2 regions of the Streptomyces pactum genome follow, and region 1 is predicted to be linked to the other one. Evidence: riboswitches for the same ligand, from Rfam matches in the RefSeq annotation. Region 1 holds a riboswitch; the other holds the start of a gene.
What was found. Region 1 has a riboswitch for cobalamin ahead of B1H29_RS09110 (energy-coupling factor ABC transporter permease). Riboswitches for the same ligand answer to the same signal wherever they lie in the genome.
Positions count from the first base shown of each region.

Region 2: it holds a riboswitch for cobalamin, as region 1 does, so the genes downstream of both, B1H29_RS02595 (ABC transporter substrate-binding protein) here and B1H29_RS09110 (energy-coupling factor ABC transporter permease) in region 1, are expected to answer to the same signal.

Region 1 is NZ_CP019724.1:2,206,672-2,213,835, reverse strand. It holds gene B1H29_RS09140 (TetR/AcrR family transcriptional regulator) at 1-382, shown strand, start outside; gene B1H29_RS09130 (MFS transporter) at 977-2,590, shown strand; gene B1H29_RS09125 (ATP-binding cassette domain-containing protein) at 2,618-3,433, opposite strand; gene cbiQ (cobalt ECF transporter T component CbiQ) at 3,511-4,260, opposite strand; gene B1H29_RS09115 (energy-coupling factor ABC transporter substrate-binding protein) at 4,261-4,644, opposite strand; gene B1H29_RS09110 (energy-coupling factor ABC transporter permease) at 4,641-5,348, opposite strand; cobalamin riboswitch at 5,379-5,563, opposite strand; gene B1H29_RS09105 (potassium channel family protein) at 5,664-6,161, opposite strand; gene B1H29_RS09100 (chloride channel protein) at 6,248-7,164, opposite strand, start outside.
Region 2 is NZ_CP019724.1:593,565-600,728, forward strand. It holds gene B1H29_RS02580 (flavodoxin family protein) at 164-616, shown strand; gene B1H29_RS02585 (ABC transporter ATP-binding protein) at 1,371-2,201, opposite strand; gene B1H29_RS02590 (FecCD family ABC transporter permease) at 2,198-3,226, opposite strand; gene B1H29_RS02595 (ABC transporter substrate-binding protein) at 3,253-4,329, opposite strand; cobalamin riboswitch at 4,393-4,578, opposite strand; gene B1H29_RS02600 (hypothetical protein) at 4,573-4,767, opposite strand; gene B1H29_RS02605 (BlaI/MecI/CopY family transcriptional regulator) at 4,810-5,196, opposite strand; gene B1H29_RS02610 (tetratricopeptide repeat protein) at 5,370-7,085, opposite strand.

The DNA of each region.
Region 1 (7,164 bases):
CGCGCTCGCGCACTTCGTGCTGCTGATGTGGCCCGTGGGCGACCGCTACCGGATGCTCCTGGCGCTGGCCCGGCACGATCTGGGCGTGGAGCGCGTGGCCGAGATCCTGGCCCCGGCCCGGGCCGAGGTCACCGCCATCCTGGAGCGGGGGCAACGGGACGGTGTCTTCCCGGACCACCTGCCGCCGGCCGTACTGAGCGCCGGTCTGGAGGCGATGACGGTCGCCCTGCTGGAGCAGGTCAACACCGGCGCGCTGGAGGACGACGGCACCCGGGTCGCGGTCGCCCAGCTCATCGCCGCCGGTGTCCCGGAACGGCGGGCCCGGGCGGTGGTCGGGGACGTGGCACCGACGGTGAGCGCGGAGGCCGTCCCGGACGAGTGAGGCGCCGGGCCGGACGGATTCCCGCGCGCCGGGCGCCTCCGCGCCGGACCGGGTGAGCGCTCCCGCGCAGGCATTGTCCGGCACATCCCCTACCGTCCTCCATACCGCCCGCATCGCGCACCGTCCCCGTCGCGACGTCGCTCGCCACCCCCGCGGCGACCAGCGCCGCCACGGCCGCGCCCGCGCCGTCGCCGTCCGCAACGTCCGCGCCCGTCATCGCGCGCCGTACCACCTCCGCCGCCTGCCCGACGAGTCCCTCGATCAGTGACTCCCGGCCGGCGAAGTGGGCGTAGCGGGTGCGGCGCGCCACGCCGGCCGCCGCGGCGATCTCGGTGAGGCCGCGGTAGGGGTCGCGGTCGGGGTCGCGGCCCGGTTCGCGCTCGGCCGCCCGCAGGATGCGGGCGCGTGCGGTGGTCACGTCGACACCTCGATCGGAGGGACTTCGCAAGGGGCTTCGAGCGGAGCCGCGGAAGGGGCTTCGGAGGGAACTCCGCGTATTTGCACGCCCCCGTGCAACAAACTATTCTGCCACTAGTCTGCACATCGATGGGCAATTAACTTTCCCTCGCTTGCCCTAGTTCCCCAGGAGCCCCGATGCCCCTCCTAGCCGCCACACCCGTCGAGAAGATGACCGGGCCCTACACACGGCGCTGGTGGGCGCTCCTCGTGCTGTGCCTGAGCCTGCTGATCGTCGTCATGGCCAACACGTCCCTGATCGTGGCCGCGCCGGCCATGACCGCCGACCTGGGCCTGAGCAGCAGTGACCTGCAGTGGGTCATCGACGGCTACACCGTCCCGTACGCCGCGCTGATGCTGGTGCTCGGCTCGATCGGCGACAAGTACAGCCGCCGCGGGGCCCTGATCACCGGCCTGGTGATCTTCGCGGGCGGTTCGGTGATGGGCAGCCTGGTGGACGAGACGGCGCTGGTCATCGCGGCTCGGGCGATCATGGGTGTCGGTGCCGCCGTCGTCATGCCCGCCACGCTGTCGCTGCTGGTCGCGGTCTTCCCCAAGGGGGAGCGGGCCCGCGCCATCACGGCCTGGACCGCCACCTCCGGCCTCGCCATCGCGGTCGGTCCGCTGGTCGCGGGCTGGCTTCTGGAGGACCACGCCTGGGGCTCGACCTTCCTGGTCAACGTCCCCATCGCGGTCGCCGCCGTCGTCGGTGCGCTGCTCCTCGTCCCGCCGTCCAAGGCGGCCGGCGTGGGCCGGATCGACTACGTGGGCGGCCTGCTCTCCATCGTCTCCGTCGGCAGCCTGGTCTACGCGAGCATCGAGGGCCCGCACTTCGGCTGGGGCGCCGGCCCGGTCGCCGCGGCCGTCGTAGCGGGTGTCGGCCTGGTGGCCTTCGTGGCCTGGGAGCTGCGCCACCCGCACCCCATGCTGAACGTGCGCAGGTTCCTGCTGCGGCCCTTCAGCGGCTCGATGCTGGCGGTGCTGTTCTTCTTCTTCGGCACCTACGGCGCCATCTACTACGCCACGCAGTTCCTGCAGTTCGTGCTCGGCTACGGAGCCCTGGAGACCGGCGTACGGCTGCTGCCGCTGGCCGGGGCCGTGTTCGTCGGCGCCGCGGTGACCGGGAAGCTGACCCCGAAGCTGGGCGTGCGGGCCATGGTGGGCTCCGGCATGGTGATCGGCACCGTCGGTGTCTTCCTGCTGGTCCTCATCGAGAAGGACTCCACCTACGCCGACTTCCTGGCCCCGATGCTGCTGCTCGGCCTCGCGATCGGGCTGAGCGTGTCCCCGGCCACCGACACCATCATGGGCTCGTTCCCGGAGAGCGAGCTGGGCGTCGGAGGCGGCGCCAACGACACCGCGCTGGAACTCGGCGGCTCGCTGGGCATCGCCGTACTGGGTTCCCTGCTCGGCACCGCCTACCGGGACGAACTCGCCGGCCTGGTCGGAGACCGGCTCCCGGCCGCCGCCCTGGACACCGCCCAGGACTCCGTGGGCGGCGGGCTGGCCGTCGCCGAGCGGCTCGCGACGAACCCCGCCGCCGGACCGCGGCAGGCCGAGGCCCTCGCCGACGCCGTGAACCAGGCCTTCGCCCACGGCGTCGCCACGACCAGCCTGGTCGGCGGGATCATCATGGCCGCAGGTGCCCTGATCGTCATCGCCGTCCTCCCCGGCCGCCGCAGCACCCGGCAGGGGGCGGCGGAGAAGCCGGCCGAGGCCCGGGACGCGGAGTACAGCGACTCGGCCCGGTGAGCCCGAGCCGCCCTGCCCGGCACCCCGTCAGTCGGTCAGGGCGGCCAGCTCCTCCGCGGTCCGGGGGCCCGCCGCCGAGTCCGCCAGCAGACCCTGGGCGCGCAGCAGCCGGGCCGCCGCGACACCCCACGGCAGCCGCAGCCCGGCCTGCCGCAGCAGTTCGGTGCGGGCCAGGGTCGGGGCCGTCGGGCCGGTGTGCACACCGGCTGGGGTGAGCAGGGCGGCGTCGTCGGACCAGCGCAGGGCGAGGTCGACGTCGTGGGTGGCCATCACCACGGTGGTGCCGCCCGCGCGGAGCCGGTCGAGGGTGGCGAGCAGCCGTTCCTGGCCGTCCGGGTCCAGTCCGGCGGTCGGCTCGTCCAGGATCAGCACCCGGGGCCGCATCGCCACGGCCCCGGCGATCGCGGTCCGCTTGCGCTGCCCGTACGACAGCAGGTGGGTGGGCCGGTCGGCGAGCGCCGTGATGTCCAGGGCGGCGAGCGCCTCCCCGACCCGGGACCGGACCTCCGTGTGGGACAGGCCCAGGTTCAGCGGGCCGAAGGACACGTCCTGGGCCACCGACGCCGCGAACAACTGGTCGTCCGGGTCCTGCACCACCAACTGCACCGTGGTCCGCAACCGGGTCAGTCCCTTGCGGTCGTACGTCACCGGCTCCCCGCCGACCGACAACGTCCCCGTGCGCGGCCTGAGTCCGCCGCTGAGCAGCCGCATCAGCGTGGTCTTGCCGCTGCCGTTGCGGCCCAGCAGCGCGAGCGCGCGCCCCTCTCGCACCGTGAAGTCCAGGCCGGCGAGCACGTCCGGCCCCTCCTCGTACGCGAAGGACGCGCCCCGCAGCACGACCAGGGCCGTCCCTGCCTCCGCCGCCTTCGTCGACTCGGCTCCCGCCGCCGATCCCGCCGAATCCGTCTCCGTCGACTCGCTCACGACAACGGCCCTTCCAGTACGAGGGTGAGGGCGGCCAGCGCCGCCAGCAGCGCGACGCTCGCCGCCGTGAAGGGCACCGAGACGCGGGCCTCGGGCACCAGGACGCGCAGGGTGCCGTCGTAGCCGCGCCCCGCCAGTCCGGTCTGGAGCCGCGCCGCCCGGTCGAAGGCCCGTACGAACGCCGTCGCGCCCAGGCCGCCGAGCGAACGCCAGGCGGCGGCCCGGGTGGTGTGCCCCAGCCGCGAGGCCTGCGCCTCCCTGACCCGGCGCACGGAGTCCAGCAGCAGGAAGCTCATGCGGTACGTCACCAGCGCCACGTCGACGACCGGCGCGGGCACCCCGGCCCGCACCAGGCGGGGCAGCAGGTCGGACATCGGCGTGGTGAACGCGAACAGCAGCACCCCGAGGGAGGCCGCCGAGGTACGCAGCAGCAGTTCACCGGCGCGCACCGGGCCGCCGTCCGCCGCCGTCAGGAACCCGCCCGGGCCACCGACCCGCACCAGCAGCGGCAGCGCGCCGGTCACGCAGAAGCCCAGCGGCACGCGGTACGCCCGCCACAGCCGGCGCCCGGGCACCCGCGCCGGGCCGAGGAGCACGGCGAGCGCCGTCACCAGGACCAGCGCCGCCCCGGGCCAGGGCGGCAGCGAGATCGCGAGCACGGTCAGGCCCAGTGCGAGCACGGCCTTGTCCACGGGATGGCGGCGGCGCCAGTGACTGCTGTGCGCCGCCGCGTCGATCGGCAGCACTCAGTCGCCCGTGGGGGCGTCGCCCGCGGGGGACGTCCCCGCGGCCAAGCTGCCCGCGGGGGCGTCCCGCAGCGCCGCCGCGGCCCGCTCCTCGCCCTGGCGACGGCCCCGGCGCAGCCCGAAGTAGTAGGCCAGCACTCCCGCGCCGATCGCGGCCTGCACGGCGAACAGCGCCGACTCGATCTCCCCGGACGGCGGCTCGTACAGGGGTGAGAACCACGGCTCGTAGTCCGGCTCGATCTCCGTGATCGCCGTCTCCGCCTCGGCGTCGGCGCCGGCGAACGGCTCCTCCTTGTGGTCGCCGAGCCCCAGTACCAGGGGCAGCACCGCGAGCACGGCCACCGCGAGCAGCAGCAGGGCGTTGATCTTCGCGTTGCGGCTCATCGGGCCACCGCCTCCGGCTCACCGGACGTGGTCTTGCCGGACTTGGCCGACAGGACGCCCAGCCGGGCGAGTTCACCCTTGCTGGACTGCACCAGCAGCCGCATCACGACCACCGTGAGCAGCCCCTCGCTCACCGCGAGCGGGATCTGCGTGACGGCGAAGATGGACCCGAACTTGCCGAGCGCGCCCAGGAACCCGCTGCCCGGGTCCGGGAACGCCAGCGCCAACTGCACGCTGGTGACGCAGTAGGTGGACAGGTCGGCGACGAACGCCCCGCAGAACACCGTGACCATCAGCGGCACGTCGTACCGGCGCAGCAGCCGGTAGACGCCGTACCCGGCCCAGGGGCCGACGACCGCCATCGAGAAGACGTTGGCGCCGAGCGTGGTCAGCCCGCCGTGCGCCAGCAGCAGCGCCTGGAAGAGCAGGGTGATGGTGCCCAGCACCGCCATGACCGGCGGACGGAAGAGGATGGCGCCCAGGCCGGTTCCGGTCGGGTGCGAACAACTCCCGGTGACGGACGGCAGTTTCAGCGCCGACAGGACGAACGTGAAGGCCCCGGAGGCGCCGAGGAGCAAGGTGCTCTCCGGATGCTCCCTGACCTCACGGGTGAGTGAACGTACTCCGTGTACGACGAACGGCGCGGACGCGACACCCCAGGCGATCGCGTGCGCCGGTGGCAGAAAGCCCTCGGCTATGTGCATGGCTCAGCAGACCCTCTCCAGCACCTCGTGGATGGACGACGCGCCTTGGCCGGTCTCCTGGCTTACGGGTACCACCGCCCGTGCTCCGCCTTCCCGGGTCACGAGGACCCAGTGGCTGCCCGTGAGGGCCGGAGCCGGACTTCCCGATTCACAGTGGCGAGGGCCGCACCGGCATCACACCGGATTTCCCGTTCACCAAGGCGTGGCGACAGTAGTGCTCCCTCAAGGGTGGTGACAAGCGGGCCTCCGGGCCGGCCGGCGCCCGGAGGCCCAGTCGGGAGGGTGACGCGGCGGCACCTGCGGGTCCACGCCCCGTCAGCCGGACCGGTCCCGCTCCGTCCGCCGGACCACCACGTCGCGCATCCGCTGGGCCAGCGCGGTGGCGGCGGCGGTGAGGAACACGAAGCTGTAGGTGATCTGCAGCACCGTCACGACCCGCGCGGCCTGGCCCCGCGGCGTGATGTCCCCGTAGCCGACGGTGGCGAGCGTGACCACGGTGAAGTACAGCGCGTCGACGCGGGTGCGCAGGCCGGTGAACTCGTCCGGCTGCTTGGCGAGGGCGTAGTACGCGGCCGAGAAGACGTGCACGGACAGGACGATCAGCAGGGTGATGACCACACCGGGCCGGGTGTCCGGGCGCTCGAGGAGGACGTGGCGGATCTGCCGGAGCAGCAGCGCCGCCACGGCGGTCAGCAGCAGGGCGAACAGCAGCCAGCTCAGCACGGGCCGCCGCGGGCCCAGAAGGTCGAGGGGAAGCAGGAAGTAGGCCACGACCACGACGGCCGCGATACCGGCCCGCACCAGCCAGGGCAGGGCCGCACGCCAGGCGGCGGCACGCGGTCGGGTGCGGCCTGTGCGGCCTGTGCGGTCCGTACGCCCCGCTGCGGCCCGGCGCTTTGTCACCGTGCCGTCTCCGTGGCCGGGCCCGATGCCGATCCCGGGCCCGGTTTCCGGTCCGGTCCGGTCCGGTGCACCAGTTGGGCGACGACGAAGGCGACGACCGACGCGGTGACGATCAGCGGCATCTGGTCGTACGCGTCCCCGCCGACCAGCAGCACCGCCAGCACGGAGCTGGCCAGCGGCAACCCGGTCACCGCGGCCGACGCGGCGGAGATCCCGAGGGCGAGGGCCGGGGTCGCGCCGAAGCCGGGGAGGCCGGAGCAGGCCATGGCCGTCGCCGTGCCCAGCAGTACGGCCGGGAAGATCGGGCCGCCGCGCAGGCTGCCCAGCGCGATGCCCCAGGCCAGTCCCTTGCAGACGACGAGCGCGACCAGCGCGCCCACGGACCAGGCGTGCGGGTCCGCGGCGAGCCGAGCGAGGGTGGCCTGTCCGGACAGCGCCGCCTCCGCCGGGGAACGCCCGGTGATCAGAGCGTACGCGGCGATGCAGACGCCGACCGCCGTGGCGCAGGCCACGGTGCGGACGGCGGTGCGGTGCCGTGTCCAGGAGACGGTGCGGTGGCCCAGCTCGCGGGCCAGCGTGACCAGTACGGCGATCAGTGCCGCCGTGGGCACGCCCCACAGGAAGTCGCCCGCGTCCGGGTTGGCGCCCGGCGGCACGTCGTGCAGGGCCAGCCCGCCGATCTTCAGGCCGGTCCACTGACCGAAGCCGGTGAAGACCACGGCGCCCGCCGCGCTGGCCAGCAGACAGGGCAACAGCAGGACGACCAACTGCGCACCGCCGAGGCCCGCCCCCTCGATGAGCAGCACCGCCGCCGCCACCGGTCCGCCGAGGATGGTGGAGATCGCCGCGGTGGAGCCGGCCGTCGCCAGGATCGCGCTCGCCCTCGGGTCTCCGGCCGCCCCCGCCCGCCGCA
Region 2 (7,164 bases), 1.6 Mb from region 1:
ATCGGGCCGCGGCGCCCGGTCCGGCACGGGCTGAGCGGCGAGCCGACTGTACCTCCGGCGCCCGGGCCCGGCCGGACCGCGTCCCGTAGCCCGCGCCGCCGGCGGGGCGGGCACCGGGTGGCGTTCCTTGCGGGACGGGGGCGCCGGACGGCAGGCTTCGGTTGTGGCCACTTTGCTGATCGTGCATCACACGCCGTCGCCGAACTGCCGGGCGATGCTGGAAGCCGTCGTGTCCGGGGCGACCGCGCCGGAGATCGAGGGGGTGCGGGTGGTCCGGCGGGCGGCGCTGGCGGCGACCGCCGTCGACGTGCTGGAGGCCGACGGGTACCTGCTGGGCACCCCGGCGAACCTCGGCTACATGTCCGGGGCACTGAAGCACTTCTTCGACCAGGTCTACTACCCCTGCCTGGACGACACGCGGGGCCGGCCCTTCGGCTACTACGTGCACGGCGGCAGCGACACCACCGGCGCGGTGCGCGCCGTCGAGTCGGTCACGACGGGCCTCGCCTGGCAGCGCGCGGCCCCGGTGGTGAGCGTGGCCGGCGAGCCCGGAAAGGCCGATCTGGAGGCCTGCTGGGAGCTGGGGGCCACGCTCGCCGCCGGACTGATGGACTGACCCGCCCGGCGCTTCCCCGGCGGTGGGTGAACGACCGGGCGGCCGGGCCGTGGGCGCGCGGGTGCCCCAGGGCTCGCGGCGCGCGGGAAGGCGGGCGTCCGGAGCCGACGGGACGCTGGCTTTCCGCCCGCGGCTCGGCCGCGCGGACCAAGCGCTCGGCGGTGGGGGCCTCCGCCGTCTGCACCGGCCCGCCGCCAGCGCCGGACCGCGTGCTGCCGAGGATCTCGCCGTCGAGCAGGAGTACGGGAGGCCGGACGGGTCCGGCGAGCCTGCCGGTCCTGCCGCCGAGCCGGTGCGGGATCAGGCGGCGTCACGTCGAGGACGGCCGGATCGAAGCACCGCTCGGTCAGCCGGGCCACGCATCCGGGCGCCGCCCCGCGCCGGCACGACCCGGTGGCCCGCCGGCCGCGGCGTGCTCCGCGGGAGCTCCGCCGGGCGGTCGGCGCCGACGGTGAGCAGGACGTACGGCACGCCCGCACGACGGGCGGTCCCGCACCTCGGGCCTCACGACCGCGGGACCCACGACCGCGGGACCCACGACCGCGGACCTCACGACCGCGGACTTCACGACCTTACGACCGCGGGACCCACGACCCGGGGAACCGACGACCGGGAGACATACGTGCCGGGGGGACATGCGTGCGGACAGGCCGGCCGGGGCCGCTGGGGCGGACGGCGGCTTGCGCGTGCGCGCCATGCCGGCACTCCCGCCTTGCTCAGGTACTCCCGCATTGCTCAGGCACTCCCGCATTGCTCAGGCAGTACGGTCGTCCTCGGTCGCCCGCCCGGGGCGGGTCAGGGCCCGGCTCGGGGGCTTGGCCGTCAGGGTGCCGAGGAAGCGGACGTGCGGGCGGCCGCCCGGGCCGTGGCCGACCTCGGCGCGCACCCGGTACACATCGGCGACGAGGTCCGCGGTCAGGACCTCCGCGGGATCGCCGGAGGCGACGACCCGCCCCTCGGACAGCACCACGAGGTGGTCGCAGTACATCGCCGCGAGGTTCAGGTCGTGCAGGGCGACGACGCTGGTGACGGGCAGTGCGGCGACGAGGGACAGCACGTCGAGCTGGTGCTGGATGTCGAGGTGGTTGGTCGGTTCGTCCAGCAGGAGTTCGCGTGGCCGCTGGGCGAGGGCGCGGGCGATCTGGACGCGCTGGCGTTCACCACCGGACAGGGTGTGCCACAGCCGGTCCGCCTGCCCGGCCAGAGCGGTGCGTTCCAGGGCGTCCGTGACCGCCTCCTCGTCCGCCGTCGACGTCGGCGTCCAGGCACGGCGGTGCGGGATCCGGCCGAGCCGGACCACGTCCCGGACGGTGAGTTCGACCTGTGTGTCGGCCTGCTGCTCGACCACCGCCACGCGCCGGGCCACGTCCCGGCGGCCCACCCGGTCCAGCGGGCGGCCGTCGAGGGTGACGACGCCGCCGGCCGGGGCCAGGACGCCGGCGAGCAGCCGCAGCAGCGTGGACTTCCCCGAGCCGTTGGGACCGAGCAGGCCCGTCATGGCGCCGGGCCGGGGGCTCAGGCCGACGCCGTCCAGAATGAGCCGCCCGCCGGCGGCGCGGGAGACCCGCTCGGCCCTCAGTGTCACCGGATCCTCCGGGTGCGGTACAGGACGAGGACGAACGCGGGCACACCGATCATCGAGGTCACCACCCCCACCGGGATCTCCTGGGGTTCCAGGACGGTACGCGCCAGGGTGTCGGCCCACACCAGGAACACCGCCCCGGCGAGCGCGCAGACCGGCAGCAGCCGGGCGTGTCCGGGGCCGGTCACCGCCCGTACGGCGTGCGGCAGCACCAGTCCGACGAAGCCGATGGCACCGGCGGAGGCGACCAGGGCGGCGGTGAGCAGCGCGGTCGCGCACAGCAGTACCAGCCGGGTACGGGCCAGGTGGACGCCGAGCGTGGCCGCCGCCTCCTGGCCGAACGCGAAGGCGTCCAGCGTCCCGGCGTATCCGAGGCACACGGCCAGCACCACGGCCAGGGCCGCCGCCCCCGTCCACACGTCCGTCCAGTCAGCCCCGCCGAGCGAGCCGAGCAGCCAGAACAGTACGCCGCGGGTGGTCTCGGCGTCGGCCGCGGTCATCACGACGAACGAGGTGAGCGCGGAGAACATCTGCATGGCCGCCACGCCGGCGAGCACCACCCGGTCGGGGGTTCCGCCGAGGCTGTGGCTGAGCAGCATCACCAGCGCGAACGAGCACACGGCCCCGACGAACGCCCCGCCCGGCAGGGACAGGGCGCCGCCGCCCACACCGAGTACGACGACCAGGACGGCACCGGTCGAGGCGCCGGAGGAGACGCCCAGCACGAAGGGGTCGGCGAGCGGGTTGCGCAGCAGGGACTGGAGTACGGCGCCGCACACGGCGAGTCCGGCGCCGCACACCGCGGCGAGGAGGGTGCGGGGCAGCCGCAGGTTCCAGACGATGCCGTCGCGCAGGGGCGTGACGTCGACGCCGGGGCTGCCCCCGCCGAGGTGGGCGGCGACCACCGACCACACCTCGCCGACGCCGATGTCCGCCGGGCCGATGGTGACGGCGACGGCCACGGAGGCGCACAGGGCGAGGAGTCCGGCCGCCGCCCACGCCGGGTACGTGCGGCCGGTCGCGCGTATGCCGGGGGCCGCCCGGCCGGTGGACGTCACTTGGTGAGGCCGTACGCGCGCAACGCCGCCGCCACCTTCTCCACGCCCTCGACGGTGCGGATGGTGGGGTTCATGGCCTGCCCGCTGAGGAGCACGTAGCGCTTCTTCCTGACGGCGGTCATGTTCCTGGTGACGGGGTCGGACTCCAGGAACTCGATCTTCTTCGCGGCGGTCTCGGCCGATTGCGACCTGCGGGTGAGGTCGCCGATGACCAGGACGTCGGGGTCACGGTCGGCGACCGTCTCCCAGCCGATCTGCGGCCACTCCTCACGGGTGTCGTCCATGACGTTCCTCGCGCCGACCGCGCGGGTCATGACGCCGGGGGCGCCGCAACAGCCCGCCAGGTAGGGCGAGGTGGAGTTGGCGAACCAGTACATGAGGGTGACACCGGAGGCGTCGACGCCCGACGTGGCCTTCTCGACCCGGGCCTTCAGGTCGGCGACCAGTTCCTCGCCACGCTGCTCGACGTCGAAGATCCGGGCGAGGTCGCGGACTTCGCCGTAGACGGTGTCCATCGTCAGGGCCTTGCTGCGGACGCCGTCGCCGTCGCCGCCGTTGTCCTTGCCGGCGCAGTCGGACGGGGACAGGTAGGCCGGTACGCCGAGTTCGTCGAACTGCTCGCGCGTTGCCACGCCGCCGGGGCCGAGCGTGGAGGCGAAGGAGGCGGCGACGAAGTCGGGTTCGGCGTCCAGGACCTTCTCGAAGGAGGGCATGTCGTCGGCGAGTCTGGGCACGCCGGCGTTAGCCTTCTCCAGGCCCTTCATGACCGGGTCGGTCCAGGTGGCGGTGCCCGCCATCCGGTCGGCCAGGCCGAGCGACAGCAGGATCTCGGTGGTGCCCTGGTTGAGGGAGACCGCCCGCCGGGGCGGCGCGCCGACCTCCACCCGGTACCCGCAGTCGGTGACGGTGCGGGGGTAACCGGCGGCCTCGGCCGGTACGGCGGAGTCGGTGGTGGTCGCTGTGGAGCCGCACCCGGCCGCCAGCAGGGCGACGGAGACGAGCAGGGCCGGGCCGCGGGACGAGCGGCGGGAACGGAGCAGGCGTCGGGAGGCGGCGGGGCACGCTGCGGGCAAGGAAGATCCTCTGGCGTCGAGGGCTCATACGCGAAGCCCGTTCGTACGGTGCGGCCCGCGCCGTGCGCGGCGCGGGTGCCAGCAGGTCTTCGGACTCGGGATCGACCGGACGGAACGCCTTCCCGGACGGCTCCCGCCGTCCAGTGGCTCTTGTCCCGCCCGTCCCCCTCACCGCTGCGCGTCAGCTCCGGATTCGCACCGGATTCCCTGACCCACCAGGTGGGTTCGACTGGCTCCCGCAAGCTACCACAGGGTCACCACGCCTTCGGGGGCGGCCGACTGCCCGACCGCCCCCGGCGCCGCCCGGACGGTCTTCACGTTGCCGCGGACGACCTCGGCCGAGACGTTGACGGTGCAGGACTCGTCCGCACCGCGCAGGGGGTTGCCCGGCACCTCCGCGGTGCCGACCACCATCACCCCGATCGGCCATGCCGTCAACGGCAGAACCAGCGGCAGAAAGACGAAAACGGCCGTGCGGCGTCAGCCGTCCCCCGCCTCGGGCGCGTGCCCCAGCAGTTCGCGCAGCAGCCGCTCGTCGTCCGGGTCGAGGCCGATCACGAAGCTGGCCAGCACCGCTTCCCGGTCGCTCTCGGCGTCCAGCACCTTGCGCATCTTGCGCGCGGCCAGGCCCGCCTGGTCCGAGGCGGGTGTCCAGGCGAAGGACCGGCCCGCGCGCTCGCGGCCGACCGCGCCCTTCTCCAGCAGCCTGGTCAGGATCGTGATCACCGTGGTGTAGGCGAGGTCGCCGCCCAGGCGCTTCTGCACCCAGCCGGCCGTCGCGGGGCCGTCCGCCTCGCGCAGCGCCGACAGCACCAGCGCCTCCAGCTCGCCCTGCCCCCGCCGCCGCGGACGCCGGTGATCTGTCACGGCCCGTCTCCTTCCGCCGCAGTCCCTTGCCCGTCCGATGTCCGTCCGAGGCGACATCGTATAGAGGCGCCGGTCGTGCCGGTGCCACCCGGACCGGTCACCGGCGCTTCCGCGGGCGTGGCCGGCGGCGACGGCGAGCCGGGCCCGGTGTCCCGCGTCCGGTGTTGTGCCGGTCAGTGGTCCGTGGCGCAGCAGCCGCCCGCACCGCCGTCGGCCGGGGAGGTGTCGAGGCGGCAGAAGCAGGAAGCCTCGACGGGTACGTCGGCCAGGGCGGTGGCGAACTTCAACTGCTGTGCCACGATCCGCGCCTCCCCCGGCCTACCCAGCCGCACCAGGCACTCGTGGAGTCCGTGCAGGGCCCAGACGTTGCCGGGGTGCTGCAGGGGGCGGGGAAGGGTGTCGTCGAGCCCCAGGTCGGCCCGGTACACCGCCTCGGCCTCCGCGACCCGGCCCCGTTCCAGGAGCAGGGCGCCGTAGGCGTGCCGGGTGGGCTGCATCCAGCCCCACGGTTCGTCGTACGGGAGGTTGTCGTCCAGTTCGATCGACCGCTCCAGGGCGGCGAAGGCGGCGGTGTGGTCGCCCTTGCGGTACTCCAGTTCGCCGTCGAGCATGGCGGAGGCGACGGCGAGGATGTCGGCGCAGGTGTTGTTGAACAGCGTGCGCGTCCGCGGCACCCGGGCGACCGCCTCGCGGAACAGGAGGCGCTCGGCCTCCGCCTCGGCGATCCTGCCGGTGGCCGAGAGGGCGACCCCGCGGGCGTAGTGGAGCATCGCGGTCGTCACGCTGTACAGGCGCGGGTCGGCGGGCAGCGGCAGTCCGAGGATGTCCGCCCAGCGCCCGAACCGGATCAGGACGTGCACCCGCATGGCGACGAAGCCCTCCAGCCAGTCGGCCATCGGCGGGCTTTCGACGCGCAGCAGTTCCTCGGGGACGGACGCCTCGAGCTGTGCGGCGGTGTCCAGGGCGACCTGGTACTGGCCCAGGAACATCGCGCCGTAGATCCGGAAGTGGTAGTTGTGCGAGCGGTAGAGGGTGTAGAAGTTCATCGCCCCGGCCCGCGCTCGGTACTTCTCGTCGGCGGCGATCGCGGCGCTGTTGTCCGACACCACGCGCCGGTAGTCGCCGCACAGCACTTCGAGGTGCGACGGCATGTGGTTGAGGTGCCCGGCGTCGGGGACCAGGCCGCGCAGCCGGTCGGCGACGGTGAGGGCCGCCTCGGGAGTGGCCGACATCTCCATCAGGTGGATGTACAGGTGCAGGACACCGGGGTGCGCACGTCCGCCCTCGGTGCCCAGGGCCCGGTCGAGGACGTCCTTCGCCTCCAGGGTGCGGGCGCCCTCGGCGGGCCGTCCCGTGCGCAGGTCCCACAGTTGCCAGGGCGTCAGGTTCATCAGCGCGTCGGCGTAGAGGGCGGCCACGTCCAGGTCGTCCGGGGCGAGTTCCCGGACGGCACGCATGTTCTCGGCGTACGGCGCGTTCCACACCGAGCAGTCCTCGACGGCGCGCGCCTGCGGGTAGCGGGCGCGCAGGGCGCCGATCAGGGCGCGCTCGACCGGGGTGGCAGAGCGGGCCGCCTTCTCGTGGGCGAGTTCGACGGCGGCGTGGGTGCGGTCGACGGTCCGCGTCAGCTCCTCGGCGTCGAAGGCCTCCCACGGCTTGTTGTAGTTCGGGCCGAGGGCGTAGGCGATGCCCCAGTGGGCCATGGCGCAGTGCGGGTCGGCCGCGGCGGCGGCCTCGAAGCAGGCGACGGCCTCCTCGTGGTGGAAGGCGTACGTCCACACCAGTCCGCGGTCGAACCACCGCTGGGCCTCGGGGGACGAGGTCGTCACCGGGCGACCGTGGGTGCCGAGGTCGTAGTAGTCCCTGGGATGGTTCACGGGGTGGTTCATGGGGTCCATGAGGGGACCTATACCGCACGCCGGGGCGGCCAGAGGTACTTCGCGGGCCGGTCATACCAACCGGTGTCCC